One region of the Cedecea sp. Ae19-4 genome, then DNA from elsewhere that is predicted to be linked to it. Evidence: predicted binding sites of a transcription regulator. Region 1 holds the regulator's gene; the other holds the start of a gene.
What was found. Region 1 encodes LexA, which represses DNA repair genes until DNA is damaged. Its sites were predicted from a motif close to TNCTGTATGTACATACAGNA; they were not measured.
Positions count from the first base shown of each region.

Region 2: the regulator LexA is predicted to act here: its motif matches at 4,977-4,996, upstream of sbmC (DNA gyrase inhibitor SbmC).

Region 1 covers NZ_JBCHWG010000002.1:585,367-592,940, forward strand. The annotation lists gene ubiA (4-hydroxybenzoate octaprenyltransferase) at 1-455, shown strand, start outside; gene plsB (glycerol-3-phosphate 1-O-acyltransferase PlsB) at 516-2,945, opposite strand; gene AAIE02_RS15540 (diacylglycerol kinase) at 3,077-3,445, shown strand; gene lexA (transcriptional repressor LexA) at 3,555-4,163, shown strand; gene dinF (MATE family efflux transporter DinF) at 4,241-5,575, shown strand; gene AAIE02_RS15555 (CsbD family protein) at 5,811-6,020, shown strand; gene zur (zinc uptake transcriptional repressor Zur) at 6,096-6,608, opposite strand; gene AAIE02_RS15565 (cupin domain-containing protein) at 6,704-7,207, shown strand; gene AAIE02_RS15570 (conjugal transfer protein TraF) at 7,378-7,574, shown strand, end outside.
Region 2 covers NZ_JBCHWG010000001.1:2,148,404-2,155,977, reverse strand. The annotation lists gene AAIE02_RS10275 (APC family permease) at 1-734, shown strand, start outside; gene sbcB (exodeoxyribonuclease I) at 796-2,223, opposite strand; gene AAIE02_RS10265 (acyltransferase family protein) at 2,300-3,451, opposite strand; gene dacD (serine-type D-Ala-D-Ala carboxypeptidase DacD) at 3,704-4,870, shown strand; gene sbmC (DNA gyrase inhibitor SbmC) at 5,023-5,487, shown strand; gene AAIE02_RS10250 (VOC family protein) at 5,500-5,934, shown strand; gene AAIE02_RS10245 (FUSC family protein) at 6,089-7,147, shown strand; gene AAIE02_RS10240 (DUF496 family protein) at 7,321-7,574, shown strand, end outside.

The DNA.
Region 1 (7,574 bases):
ATTTGCCTCAGGTGGTGCTGGGTGCGGCTTTTGGCTGGTCCATTCCTATGGCATTTGCCGCCGCCAGCGAATCGGTGCCGTTAAGCTGCTGGCTGATGTTCTTCGCTAACATTTGCTGGACCGTGGCGTACGACACGCAGTATGCGATGGTCGACCGCGACGACGACCTGAAGATTGGCATTAAGTCGACGGCGATCCTGTTTGGCCGCAACGATAAGCTGATCATCGGCCTGCTGCAAATCGCCACCATGCTGTTGATGGGCGTTGTGGGCTGGCTCAATGGGCTGGGTGGCACGTTCTACTGGTCAATTTTGCTGGCGGGCGGGCTGTTTGTGCACCAGCAGAAGCTGATCGCCAAACGCGAGCGCGAAGGCTGCTTTAAAGCGTTTATGAACAATAACTATGTCGGGCTGGTGCTGTTCCTGGGCCTGGCGTTGAGCTACCTGCATTTCTGAGTCAGTCTTCAGGTAATAAAAAAGGCGGGTTAATCACCCGCCTTTTTCGTTTCTGCTGAATTAAGAAACCGCGTCCTGGGAAGCGGAGCTCTCAATCGTCAGACGTACGTCCGAGGTCACAAGATCGGCCAGCATCTGGTAAACCTTGATGGTTTCGGTCGCGTCTGCATCACCGGTATCGCTGATATAGCCTTCATCGCGCAGGGTAAGCACCAGCGAGGTAAAGACCGCTTTATCAAAGAATTCCGGGGCGTTAATGCCGTGCAGAACGGACAGTCGCTGCGCCACCGTGCGGCTTTCGCGTTCCAGCGTTCCGCGGTTGATCGACGGGTTGGCGCTCAACTGCCAGAAGGTGATGGCATACCGCTGGATTGTCTCGCGCACCCCCGCCGCCAGAAGCTGCAGAGTGCGTGAGCGGTGAGGGTTAATCTGCACTTCGTCACCGACAACCATGACCAGATCCTGACGCTCCATCTCCGCGATCAGCGCATCAATTTCTCTGCCCAGCTCGCTTTTTTCCCAACGCAGGAACAGCTCGGCTTTCAGCATCGGGTAAACAACTTCTATCTGACGCAGCAGCTCTGCGCGCGAGATGTGGCGATGCTGAGTGATGATGGACGCCATCAGCGACGGCAGCACCAGCATGTGCATGATGTTGTTGCGGTAATAGGTCATCAGCACGGCCTGCTCGCGCGGCAGAATGATGATGTCACCGATGGTGTCTTTCTCCACCTCGAACTTGTTCATCTGCAGCGCGTGGTCGATCAGCGCGTCAGCGGAAACCGTTGGTGCGGTGGCATCCGGAGAATACGGCACGTTACGCAGCAGGTTCAGGTAGCAGTCGAGCTGTTCGGTAAGCTGTTCACGGGTCAGCGAACGCTGGCGTGAAGCAAGCAGCGCGGTACAGCACAGGTTCATGGCGTTAGCGGCCCCTGCGTTGTTGATACGCACCATGATATCGGCAGCGATATCATTCACCGTTGGCGTCAGCCAGGCCGGGCGAATTGCTTCTATCGGATCGATAGAGTCTTTCCATTCCGGAACATGCTGGTTCAGGTAGGTCATCAGCGGCAGCGGTTCGCCGAAGTTAACGTAACCCTGGCCGAGGTTGCGCAGCTTACTCAGGCCGCGCACCATCTGCATGAAGCTCTCTTTTTCTTTGGTCGCACCGCGTAGCTCTTTCGCGTAAGTGCCCACTTCCATGACGTGCTCGTACCCGATGTAAATCGGCACCAGAGTGATCGGGCGGGTGCCGCCACGTAGCATGGCCTGAATGGTCATCGACAGCGTGCCAGTCTTAGGATCCAGCAAACGACCGGTACGGGAGCGGCCACCCTCGACAAAGTATTCAACGGAATAGCCGCGGCTGAACAGCTCGCCCAGATATTCGCGGAATACCGTGGAGTAAAGCTTGTTGCCCTTGAAGGTACGGCGAATAAAGAACGCGCCCAGGCGGCGGAAAATCGGGCCGGCTGGCCAGAAGTTCAGGTTGATCCCGGCGGCAATGTGCGGCGGAACCAGCCCCTGGTGATAAAGCACGTAGGAAAGCAGCAAATAGTCCATGTGGCTGCGGTGGCAGGGCACATAGACGATTTCGTGGCCATCATGGGCAAGCTGACGCACGCGTTCGGCGTTATGCACGTTAATGCCCTGATAGAGGCGGTTCCAGGTTAAACCTAAAACGCGGTCCGTCAGACGTACGGCTTCGTAGGAGAAGTTCGCGGCAATCTCTTCCATCAGCGCGACGGCATTTTGCTGCGCTTTTTCGTGGGAGATTTTCTTGCTGCGGGCTTCATCTTCTACCGCGCGGGCAATCGCTTTTGACGCCAGCAGCTTGTTGAAGAGATCCTGGCGGACCGGCAGGCGCGGGCCAACGGCGGCCAGGCGCTGGCGGGCAAAGTGAGTGCGCGCCACGCGAGCCAATTTTTGGGCAATAATCTTGTCCGTGCCGTGTTCGGTTGCCATGCGGCGAAGCGAAACCGGCGGCGAGAAACGCACGAAGCTATCGCGACCCAGCCAGGAAACCGCAAAGAATTTCTGGACGCCGTTCAGCGTGCGTAAAGGCGGGTTGATTTCCCCTTTTTCGCGCCCTGGCGAGCGGCCGAACATCACGGAAACCGGCACCATCTGTACATCGAGATCGGGATTGCTGCGGTGCAGATCCAGATAATCGTGGAACAGTTTTACCGACTCTTCTTTTGGCGTGTAATAGGTGAAGACGCGCGGCCCGCCGTGGATAAACACGTAGCGCGGCAGCAGTACGCCGTCAATTTCCAGAGGTTCCAGCGGGTCGGGCAGATCGTGATCCAGACATTGGGCACGCAGCGTCAGTAAGTCTGCCTTAGAATTGTAGGGCAGGACGTACATGATGGGGCGTGAAGGGTCCAGACCGAGTTCGGTTTGGGGATCCGCCGGGATAGACTTGCTCTTTACCAGAACGCTTAATGGTAAATTCAGTAATTTGTAGTAAATTCTTGGCCAGCCTGACATAAATGATGTAAAGCCTCAGGTTAATAATGCAAATGCGCCGCAAGGATATCAGAAACTCTGGGGAATTTCTGTGGCGCTGCGATTTAGACTCAGTGAGCATTGACGCTCAATATTTAAAAAGGTTTCCTTGAATGGCGAATAATACCACCGGCATCACCCGCATTATTAAGGCTGCAGGCTACTCGTGGAAGGGGTTGCGTGCGGCCTGGATCAACGAAGCCGCCTTTCGTCAGGAGGGCGTAGCGGCGGTCATCGCTATCATCATCGCCTGCTGGCTGGACGTGGACCCCATCACGCGTATTTTACTGATTGGCTCGGTTGTTTTGGTGATGATTGTCGAAATCCTCAACAGCGCCATTGAAGCGCTGGTTGACCGTGTCGGCACCGAGTACCACGAGCTTTCAGGGCGAGCCAAAGATATGGGTTCCGCCGCCGTATTGATAGCGATTATCCTTGCGGTTGCAACCTGGGCCACCTTGCTTTGGTCACATTTGCGATAGCCCTTCCAGAACAGTTTAAGTCGCTGGTTTTTTGCTTAATTTGTGGTTTCAAAATCGCCCGGGGCTGTATATACTCACAGCATAACTGTATAAACACCCAGGGGGCGGAATGAAAGCACTAACTACCAGGCAGCAAGAGGTGTTTGATCTCATTCGGGATCATATCAACCAGACCGGCATGCCACCTACGCGCGCCGAAATTGCACAACGTCTGGGGTTCCGTTCTCCAAACGCCGCGGAAGAGCATCTAAAAGCGCTGGCACGTAAAGGTGCCATCGAGATTGTTTCTGGTGCATCACGCGGCATTCGTCTGCTGGTTGAAGAAGAAAATGGCCTGCCGCTGGTGGGCCGTGTTGCCGCCGGTGAGCCGCTGCTGGCGCAACAGCACATCGAAGGCCACTACCAGGTTGACCCTTCTCTGTTCAAGCCGAATGCCGATTTCCTGCTGCGCGTCAGCGGCATGTCGATGAAAGATATCGGCATCATGGACGGTGATTTATTAGCCGTTCACAAAACCCAGGACGTGCGTAATGGCCAGGTCGTTGTCGCGCGTATCGACGATGAAGTGACCGTAAAACGCCTGAAAAAGCAGGGCAATACCGTGCACCTGCTGCCGGAAAACAGCGAATTCCAGCCTATTGTGGTCGATCTTCGCGAGCAGAATTTTAGCATTGAAGGCCTGGCCGTCGGGGTGATCCGCAACGGTGAATGGCTGTAACACCTCTTCCGGTGGTGCGGTAACTCTGCCGTGCCACCTGCCTTAAACACCTCTCTTTTTTCCTCTGGATCATTCCCATGCGATTCTTTTCGTCAACGGATGGTGCGCTGTGGCGGCTTGCGCTGCCGATGATTTTTTCCAATATCACCGTTCCGTTACTGGGCCTGGTCGATACGGCGGTCATTGGCCATCTTGATAGCCCGACCTATCTTGGCGGGGTGGCTATCGGCGCCACGGCGACCAGTTTCCTCTTTATGCTGCTGCTTTTTCTGCGCATGAGCACCACCGGGTTAACGGCACAGGCGTTTGGTGCGAACGATCCACAGCGGCTGGCGCGCGCACTGGTTCAACCCCTGATGCTGGCGATGATAGCCGGGCTGGCTATCGTGGTCCTGCGTTATCCACTGATCAACCTTGCGCTGCACGTTGTTGGCGGCAATGACGAGGTGTTGGATCAGGCAAGGCGGTTCCTGGAGATCCGCTGGCTTAGCGCCCCGGCCTCACTGGCTAACCTCGTGCTGTTAGGCTGGTTGTTGGGCGTTCAGTATGCGCGGGCGCCGGTCATCCTGTTGGTCGTCGGCAATTTGATTAATATCGTGCTCGACCTCTGGCTGGTGATGGGGCTGCACATGAACGTGCAGGGGGCGGCGCTGGCCACGGCGGTGTCCGAATATGCGACGTTTATCATCGGCCTGGTGATGGTGCGGAAGGTACTGAAGCTGCGGGGCATCAGTTGGGCTCGTCTCAAAACGGCCTGGCAAGGGGACTTACGCAAGCTGCTGGCCCTCAACCGCGATATCATGCTGCGTTCGCTGCTGCTGCAAATTTGCTTTGCTTCAATCACCATTTTTGGTGCGCGTCTCGGCAGCGAAATTGTTGCCGTTAACGCCGTGCTGATGACGCTGTTGACCTTTACCGCCTATGCGCTGGACGGTTTTGCTTACGCCGTAGAAGCCCATTCAGGGCAGGCTTACGGGGCGCGTAACCGTGGGCAGTTGCTCGAAGTTTGGGGGGCTGCGTGCAGGCAGGCGGGGCTGGTTGCGATAGCATTTGCCGCTATTTATGCTTTTGCTGGGGAGCAAATTGTCGCGCTGCTTACCTCCCTGCCGGAGCTTCGTGTTCTGGCAAATCATTACCTTGCCTGGCAGGTTGTTTTGCCGGTCGTGGGCGTTTGGTGTTACCTGCTGGACGGTATGTTTATCGGCGCGACGCGGGGTGCCGAAATGCGTAACAGCATGGCGGTTGCGGCGCTGGGCTTTGGCGTGACGATGTTTACGCTGCCTTTGTGGGGTAACCACGCCCTGTGGCTGTCTCTGGCGGTGTTTCTGGCCTTGCGTGGCCTGTCGCTGGGCGTCATCTGGCGGCGCCACTGGCGTAATAACACCTGGTTCGCTACATCGGGCGGCCATTGATCGAACCTCCTGGCCTTCGTTAACCCTGCTCCTGTCGTGCTGATTTCTCGTTTCTAAGACGAGGAATCAGCGTTCCATCGCTTTTAAGAATGGTTAAAGATTCTGAGTTTTAAATGTAACTCGGAATCCTTGTCTACAATTACCTTTACATCCAGCAGACAGTGGGTGTGTTCCAGAAAGTCAGCATCCTGCAGCCCGGATGCGAAAATCTAAACCGAACGATGAGGAGATGATGATGAATAAGGACGAAATCGGCGGTAACTGGAAGCAGTTCAAAGGTACGATCAAAGAGAAATGGGGTAAGCTGACCGATGACGATATGACCGTCATCGAAGGGAAGCGTGACCAGCTGGTGGGTAAAATCCAGGAACGCTATGGCTACGCCAAAGACCAGGCAGAGAAAGAAGTGAAGGACTGGGAGTCCGGGAGCAATTACCGCTGGTAATCTGGCGGACCCTCAAATGTGCTAATCAGTAAGTAAGACCAATCCTGCCCGGGTACAGGGATGTACCACTCCCTCTTAACGCTTTTTCTTCGGCTGCACTGAATGATCGTGATCGCAGGCGCCGTGGTGGCTACAGGCTTCAACTTCCGAGCAATCAGCGCACAATCCGTGGGCTTCAATCACGTTATGGCGCAGGGCAAACCCCATTTTGGACGCCAGTTTCTGCATAATATCTTCCACACCCTGAGCGGCCTGCTCTTTTACGGCCCCACATCTGTCGCAGATAAACATGGCGGAAGAGTGGGTTGGATGATCGATAAAATTACACAGCACGTAACTGTTGTTGGATTCCACGCGGTGCACAAAACCCTGCTCCAGCAGAAAATCCAGCGCGCGATAAACCGTTGGAGGCTTAGCCTGTGGCTCGCTAACGCGCAGGAGATCCAGCAGATCATAAGCGCTGATGGCCCCGGTTTGCTCGGCCATCAGGCGCAAAACCTCGAGACGCTGTGGCGTCAGGCGTACATTGCGTTGCAGGCAGAGCTTTTCAGCCTGAGCTAACACGTTTTGCGAAGTTGTGGTATCCATCAGCCTCTCCCGGTCATTGACGCAATACTTTACCATAATGCGGATAAAACGCCGAATCCTGGTACATACTGACCCTATCTACCCAGGAGGAAGTGATGCAAAAACCTGATTGTATTCGTCACTGGCGCGAGCTGGAAGGCGAGGATGACGCAACTTACCCGGACAGCGCGGAGCTGTTTTCTATTGGCGCTCCTCTGGCCCGTAATTTCGGTTTAAACCGCCTTGGGATTCACCATGAGCGTATTCCTCCCGGCCGCAGAACCTCTTATCCCCACGCGGAAAGCAGCGAAGAAGAGTTTGCGTATGTGCTCGAAGGGCACCCCGAAGTGTGGATCAACGGTCATCTTTGGGCGCTCGAGCCGGGCGATAGCGTGGGATTTCCTGCCGGAACCGGCATTTGCCATACCTTTATTAATAATACCGAACAGGATGTGCGGCTATTAGTCGTAGGTGAAGCGAATAAAGCCGAAAATAAAATTTATTACCCGCTAAATCAGTCTTATGCCGTGCAGCGGCAGGACCGTTGGATAGATCATCCGCCTCAATTCTTTGGCCCGCACAACGGTCTTCCTTCACGAAAGCCGAAGGGTAAACTATAAATTAATTAGCATGGAACAATAAGACGTTAACCCTAAGGATATATCTGGGATCCTGATGGTTCAAATATCCATCTTTTTATCGCGCTATTCACAGCAATAGTCTGCCTCTGTTCAGTCATAACTGTCAGGGGCGAATTACTTCATCTGACAATCAGACAGGCGTGCTGTGAATGAATAAAATAAAATCTTCGGTGGCGACACTCGCCGCAACCTTCTTTATTGCCCATCAGGCCGGGGCAGCAGGGACCTGGTCCGAAGCGCGAAACGATGCGATGGGGGGCACCGGCGTGGCTTCGGCTAATTATGGCAGCGGCGTATTAATCAACCCGGCGCTATTAGCCCGGTCCAAACCAGACGACAATATTAC
Region 2 (7,574 bases), on a different contig from region 1:
TGTGCTTCTCGTTTACCGGGTTTGACGGCATCAGCAACCTGTCTGAAGAGACCAAGAACGCCGAGCGTGTGATTCCGCGCGCTATCTTCCTGACCGCGCTGATTGGTGGCCTGATCTTCATCGTCTCCACCTATTTCCTGCAGCTGTACTTCCCGGATATCTCTCGCTTCAAGGATCCGGATGCGTCTCAGCCGGAAATCATGCTGTTTGTGGCGGGTAAAGCCTTCCAGGTTGGCGCGCTGATCTTCTCCACCATTACCGTACTGGCTTCCGGTATGGCCGCGCACACTGGCGTTTCCCGCCTGATGTACGTGATGGGTCGTGACGGCGTGTTCCCGAACCGCTTCTTTGGGTATATTCATCCGAAATGGCGTACCCCGGCGTTCAACGTGCTGCTGGTGGGCGCAGTTGCGCTGATGGCTATCGACTTTGACCTGGTTACCGCCACCGCGCTGATTAACTTCGGTGCACTGGTTGCCTTTACCTTCGTTAACCTGTCGGTTATCTCGCAGTTCTGGATCCGCGAAAAGCGCAACAAGACGTTCAAAGATCACCTGAACTTCCTGGTTCTGCCGACGATTGGTGCCCTGACCGTGGGTGCGCTGTGGATTAACCTGGAACAAAGCTCGATGATTCTCGGCCTGATTTGGGGTGCGATCGGCCTGATTTACGTGGCCTGCGTGACCCGCAGCTTCCGTAACCCGGTGCCTCAGTACAACGAAGACATCGCTTAATGCGTTTCGAAGCAATAAAAATGGCTCCCAAAGGGAGCCATTTTTTTATCTGTCAAAAGGGTTAACCGACCAGGTACTGGGCATATTCAAATAGCGATTTCAGCAGCGCCATTTTCTCTTTATCCCCTTCATGCTGGTTATACAGCGCTTCCAGCTCAAGAGCATAGGCCTGCAGAGCTTCCTGGGAAAGCACGTCCCGGCGATACTGTAGCCAGCGGTTCTGCTCATCTTCGCTTAACGTGCCCGGCCAGTTGCGCGCGCGGTAGTTGAACAACAGCTTCTCAATGCGCTTATCGGCAAAGGTGATATCCAGCGCCGGCAGATTCTGCGGGTCGGTTTGCAGCACGATGCGCATTGCGGCACGGTCGGCGTCACTAAAGAAGCCGTTGTAAAGCTGGGCATCGACGTTATCGGAAGGCACAAACGGCTCGGCTTCGGCAAACAGCGCCACCACCTTCTCACGCACTTCCGGGTGTTCGCGCAGTACTTTCAGGTTATCAAGGCATTGCTGGCGGTTAATGCCGAGGCGTTCAGCATCTTCCGGGCGCAGGGTGTTGGCGACGGCCAGCACCGGACATTTATTCAGATGCACCAGCTTGATCGGCACCGCTGCGTTATCACCCAGTTCGGCTTTGGGTGTGTACAGGCGTTCACGCAGGGTGGCGGCATCCAGCGCCAGCAGCGGCGAGATATCCCCGGCCAGGTCGACCATTATCACCGCATTGCGGTTGTCCGGGTGCCAGGCCAGCGGCGCTATCCAACTGGTATTGCCGCGCTGGGCGCCGAACATGCCGGATACATGGACCAGCGGCTTCATCTGCGGGATATCAATCAGCGTCTGTAACTTCTGCTTTGAGCGATGGCTGTAGAGATACTCAAACAGGCGCGGCTGGCGGGTTTTCACTAGCTGAGCCATCGCGATGGTGGCGTAAACGTCTGACATCGCATCGTGTGCGTTAGCGTGTTCAATGCCGTTGGCTTTGGTCAGGTGCTCAAGGCGGAAGCTCGGCAGCCCGTCCTCATTTTCCGGCCAGACAATGCCTTCGGGACGCAGGGCGTAACAGGCGCGCATCACGTCGAGCAAATCCCAGCGGGAATTGTCGTTCTGCCAGCTCCAGGCATACGGATCGTAAAAGTTACGGTAAAAAATATTCCGCGTCACTTCATCGTCGAAGCGCACGTTGTTGTAGCCCACCACGCAAGTCTTTGGCACCGTGAAGATGTCGTGAATACGCTTCGCGAAGGCCGCTTCGTTCTCGCCGTGCGCCAGCGCCTGCTGGGGCGTTATGCCGGTGATCATCACGGCTTCAGGCTGGGGCAGGTAGTCATCCGCAGGCTTGCAGTAAAACACTTCCGGTTCGCCAATAACGTTAAATTCGCTGTCGGTGCGAATCGCGGCAAACTGGGCCGGTCTGTCCAGCGAAGGGCTTTTGCCGAAGGTTTCGTAATCGTGAAACAGAAAGGTAGCAAGTGAGGCAGAATCGGACACAGAGGTTACCATTGAGCTAGTTATCATCAGACTCAATGGTAAACCATCTGCCGGCGCATCAGAAGGAAAAGCGCGTTTAAGATACGGACCTTTCGGACTTCATTTTCGCCCCGCTAAGCAACTGTTTACCCAGCGCGATGCCGCGTTTTTCAACCTTGTGGTAAAGCGCAACGGCAATCAGCCAGACGGTGGGCAGCGCGATGGCCGTGACTATCAGGAAACGCATCAGCGAAGGCTGATGGGCAAAACCGGTGTAGCGGACGAGCAGGCCGATGGTGGGGAGGACAATCATCAGGTGTAGCAGGTACACCGAATAAGAGACATCCCCCAGAAACAGGCTAAACCGACAGGTGAGCAGCTGGCGAGGTGCCGCCGTGATTCGGCGCAGGCGATTTTCTTTGTCAGGCTGCCAGAGCAGCAGCGTCATGCCGGTAATCATCATGCACTCTGCCACCAGCCGCAGATGGGTTTCGGCGATATGCATCTGCCAGGCAATAACCGGGGCGAGCAGCGCCAGCGCGCAATAGCGCAGGTTTTTTTGCATTACCGCGTGGGATATCAGCATTCCGGCGATAAACAGCGGCAGTTTTATCAGGATCATCGACGGCATAGGAAAGGCGTTGAAGTAGTCCGGGAACAGCCAGCGGGCCGCCAGGCAAATCACCATCAGCAGCGTCGCGCTAACCGTAAACCCGTAGCGCATCACCAGCAGCATAATGAACGGGAACAGCAGATAAAACTGCATCTCCAGCCCAATGCTCCAGTCTGGCAACACGGTGCGGAAGGACCAGGCCGGTAACAGGCCAAAAATAAACGTCAGATGGCTGAAAATATTCATTGCGGAGTGGTCGGCATAGCGGCTGCTTGCGGTGGCGGTTGTCGGCCAGGCGCTGGCGATAATATCGCGCATTTCGCCGAACCAGCTGCCAAAAATCAGCGCCACGACCAGCAGCAAATAATAGAGCGGGACGATGCGAAAGAAGCGGCGTAGCCAGAATTTGCGAAAGGTATCCGGGCTATTCCACGGCTCTTTTTCCCGACGCTCCTGATAATTTTTTGCCATCAAATACCCTGACAGTAAAATAAATAAATCGACCCCCATCCCCGGATCGTAAAGAAGAGGAATGCGGCACTGCACCAGCAGGCAAATGTGGCCGAGCAAAACCCAAAGCGAGGCCAGCCCTCGCAGCCCCTCCAGCTCAGGAGACCAGCGTTTACTTTCCACCATACGATGACCTTTATGCGTGTATTCTTCGGTCAGAGTAAAAATGAATCAGCGCTGTCACAATCAGAATGTCACGCAAACATGGAATATCGGAATAAACGCAGTGTGATGTCTGGGGGAATATATTTCGTACAAATATCATTCATTATTATTGCTAAATATGAAATGTCATATTTTCTTGCAATTTAAAGAAGCAAATTAACAAGAACTCCCGTAAAACGAGCCGCTGTAAATTAAGTCTTTGAGGAAATTCCGTTGAAAACCCGCCTGCTTGTTGCCCTGAGCTTTTTGTCCCTTTCCGTCAATGCTGCCTATGCTGATGATATTTTCCCCCATCAGCCGCAACCGCCTCAGGTAGAGGCCGGCGCATGGGTACTGATGGATTACACCACCGGGCAGGTGCTGACCGCAGGCAATGAACACGTCCAGCGTAACCCGGCCAGCCTGACAAAACTGATGACCGGCTATGTCGTTGACCGCGCAATCGACAGTAAACGTATTACCCCGGACGACGTCGTCACAGTGGGGAAAGACGCCTGGGCAAAAGGTAACCCGGTGTTTGACGGCTCATCGCTGATGTTCATTAAGCCGGGCGACCGGGTGACCGTGCGCGATCTCAGCCGCGGGTTGATTATCGATTCCGGCAACGATGCCTGCGTTGCGCTGGCAGACTATGTTGCCGGGGGACAGAAACAGTTTGTCGCCATGATGAACCACTACGTCGACCAGCTTGGCCTGCACGATACTCATTTTGAAACCGTGCATGGCCTGGACGCGCCGGGGCAGCACAGCTCCGCCTATGATCTTGCCGTGCTGTCCCGCGCTATCATCCACGGTGAACCCCAGTTCTACCATATGTACAGCGAGCGCAGTCTCACCTGGAACGGGATTACCCAGCAAAACCGCAACGGCCTGTTGTGGGATAAATCCCTGAACGTGGATGGCCTGAAAACGGGGCATACCGAAACGGCAGGGTTTAACATTATTGCCTCCAGCGTGCTGGGCCAGCGCCGCCTGATTGCGGTGATTATGGGCGGCCTTAGCTCAAAAGGGCGTGAAGAGCAGGCCCGCAAGCTGCTGCACTGGGGGCAGGATAATTTCGACACCGTGCAGGTCTTGCAAAAAGGCAAACCTATCGGCAGCGAGCACATCTGGTACGGCGACAAGGCCAATATCAATGTGGGCCCGGACCAGGACGTCTTCCTCGCGCTGCCTAAATCGGAAGTGCCGAACATCAAAGCAAAGTATGTGCTGAGCAAGCAGGATATGGAGGCGCCGCTGGCAGCCAATACGCAGGTGGGCGAGATCCAGCTGTTTGATGGCGACAAGCTTATCTCCCACTGGCCGCTAGTGAACCTCACGCCGGTGGAGAAGGGCGGGCTGTTTTCGCGTCTCGGCGACTTTATCAGCCGCAAGCTTTAACCCTTTGTCTTGTTGATGAACCGCGCAATTTGCGCGGTTTTTTTGTCGCCATTTCCTGCGAGGTTGCTTCCAAATCTGGCAGCTTGTGCCCCACCTTTAAAAAATATAGTGTATAAATGTACAGTGTATTTATTCATCAGCGTGGAGGCAGTATGACATTCAAAGTTCAGCATGTTCCGGCGCGTAAAGTGGCCGGTTTTCATCTGGTCGGGCCGTGGGAAACCACGGTTCCGCAAGGGTTTGGCCAGCTGGCCATGTGGGCGAAAACCCACAGCCTCCATGGCGACTGGCTGGCCATTTACTATGATGACCCCGATGTTGTTCCGCCAGAAAAGCTCCGCGTGGACACGGTACTGGGCGTACCTGAAGAGTTCAAACTACCGGAAAACAGCGAAGGCGTTATCATCACGGCTATTGAGGCAGATACTTACGCCATCGGGCATGCCATCGTAAAAAACGAAGCATTCCAGGAAGCCTGGGAAACCTTCTTTGACCAGGTAGAGGCTGATGGTGACTATCAGTTAACCGGCAAACCCTGTTACGAAATCTATCTCAACGACGGCTCGGCGTCCGGCGTATGGGAAATTGATATGTATATTCCGGTCGCTAAAGTCTGACAGGAGCTCGCCATGACGGAAGCTATCGCAGGATTAAACGTGTTATTCATCGCCGGGTATGGCCCCGTTACGCGCGACGTGGCGGCAAGTGCCGGGTTTTATCAGCAGGTGCTCGGTCTGCCGTTAAAAGCGATGGAAGGCAACGAGGACTATCTGGCAACGGAACACGGTGAGCTGGATGGCGTGAAGCATTTTGCGCTCTGGCCGCTCGCTCAGGCGGCACAGTCCTGCTTCGGCGTGGACGGTTGGCCCGAGCACATTGTCGCGCCCCAAAGCTGGGTCGAATTTGAAGTAGAAGATGTCGGGCAGGCGACAGCGGTACTAAAGCAGGCCGGGTATCAGATGCTGGTGGATAACCGTATCGAGCCCTGGGGGCAAACGGTGTCACGTATGCTCAGTCCTGAAGGGCTGCTGGTTGGCGTGACCGTTACGCCCTGGCTGCGCTAGCTGGCTTGAATCCGGGCGGCAGCCTGCCGCCCATTTCTGATATTCAGCAAAGAAATGTGAAATATTCCGCGTAAAAGCCCCGCCGCACCTGGCAACATGATTTCTTTGTGAGAAAAACGGGTACAATTTCTTTTTTATTTTCGGAGAGCCGGGTGTGCGCCCCGACAAATCACTGACCCCGTTTGAGATCCGTATTTACCGCAACTATCGCGTTGCCCACGGCATACGTATCGCCCTTGCTTTTGTGCTGACATTTGTTCTGGTTCGCCTGCTGAACATCCCCGAAGGCACCTGGCCGCTTATCACACTGGTGGTGGTGATGGGCCCCATTTCCTTTTGGGGGAACGTTGTTCCGCGCGCCTTCCAGCGTATCGGTGGCACCATTTTTGGCGCGGCCATCGGACTGATAGCCCTTAAGCTGGAGCTTATTTCCTTACCGCTGATGATCATCTGGTGCGGGCTGGCGATGTTCCTGTGCGGCTATCTGGCGCTGGGTAAACGTCCCTACCAGGCGCTGCTTATCGGCATCACGCTCTCCGTAGTTGTCGGGGCGCCGCCGGGGGATATGGAAGTTGCTCTGTGGCGCAGCGGCGACGTTATCTTCGGCTCGCTTCTGGCCATGCTGTTCACCAGCGTTTACCCACAGCGGGCGTTTATTCACTGGCGTATCCAGATGGCGACCTTCGTGCAGGCGTTTAGCAAAATCTACACTGCGGGGTTCTCGCCAAACCTTGTGGAGCGCCCACGGCTGGAAAAACCGTTGCAGAAAATCCTGAATGACGTGGTCAAGATGCGCGCCCTGATTGGCCCCGCGGGTAAGGAAACCCGTATTCAGAAGTCAGTCTTTGAGGCGATTCAGACCATTAATCGCAACATGGTCTGCACCCTTGAGCTGCAAATCAACGCCTATTGGGCGACGCGGGAAAGCCATTTTGTGATGATCAACGCTCATACGCTGCGCGACACGCAGCAAATGACGCAGCGCACACTGTCGGCCATTGCAACGGCGCTGTATGAAGGGAACCCTTCGCCCATCTCAGCCAACACCGAGAAACTGAATGAGATCGTTTTTGAACTTCGCCAGTTGATGGAGGAGGGCAAGGGCAGTCAGCTGCAGGAAACGCCTATTCACGGCTACGTCTGGCTTAGCCTTGAACTGGCCCGCCAGCTTGAGCTGCTGTCGCACCTCATTTGCCGCGCACTGCGTAAATAGCGCGCGTAAAGCACAGAAATGACAATGCTTGTTTCGATTCAGCAGAAATTGAGGTTAAGATAGGGCAAGCCCGTTAGTGAGACTGACAAAAAATTGTAATCGTCAACCGCTACTACTAAGGTTATGGCGGTTGTCTTAACGAATCCGAGTACCAATTTAGCAGGGGTGTAAAAATGGAAAATATCAAACCTACCTTCCAGGACGTTCTGGAGTTTGTTCGTCTGTTCCGTCGTAAAAACAAACTGCAGCGTGAAATTCAGGACGTAGAGAAAAAGATCCGTGACAACCAAAAGCGCGTGCTGCTGCTTGATAACCTGAGCGACTACATCAAGCCAGGCATGAGCATCGAAGCGGTGCAGGGCATCATTGCCAGCATGAAAACCGACTACGAAGACCGCGTGGATGACTACATCATCAAAAACGCCGA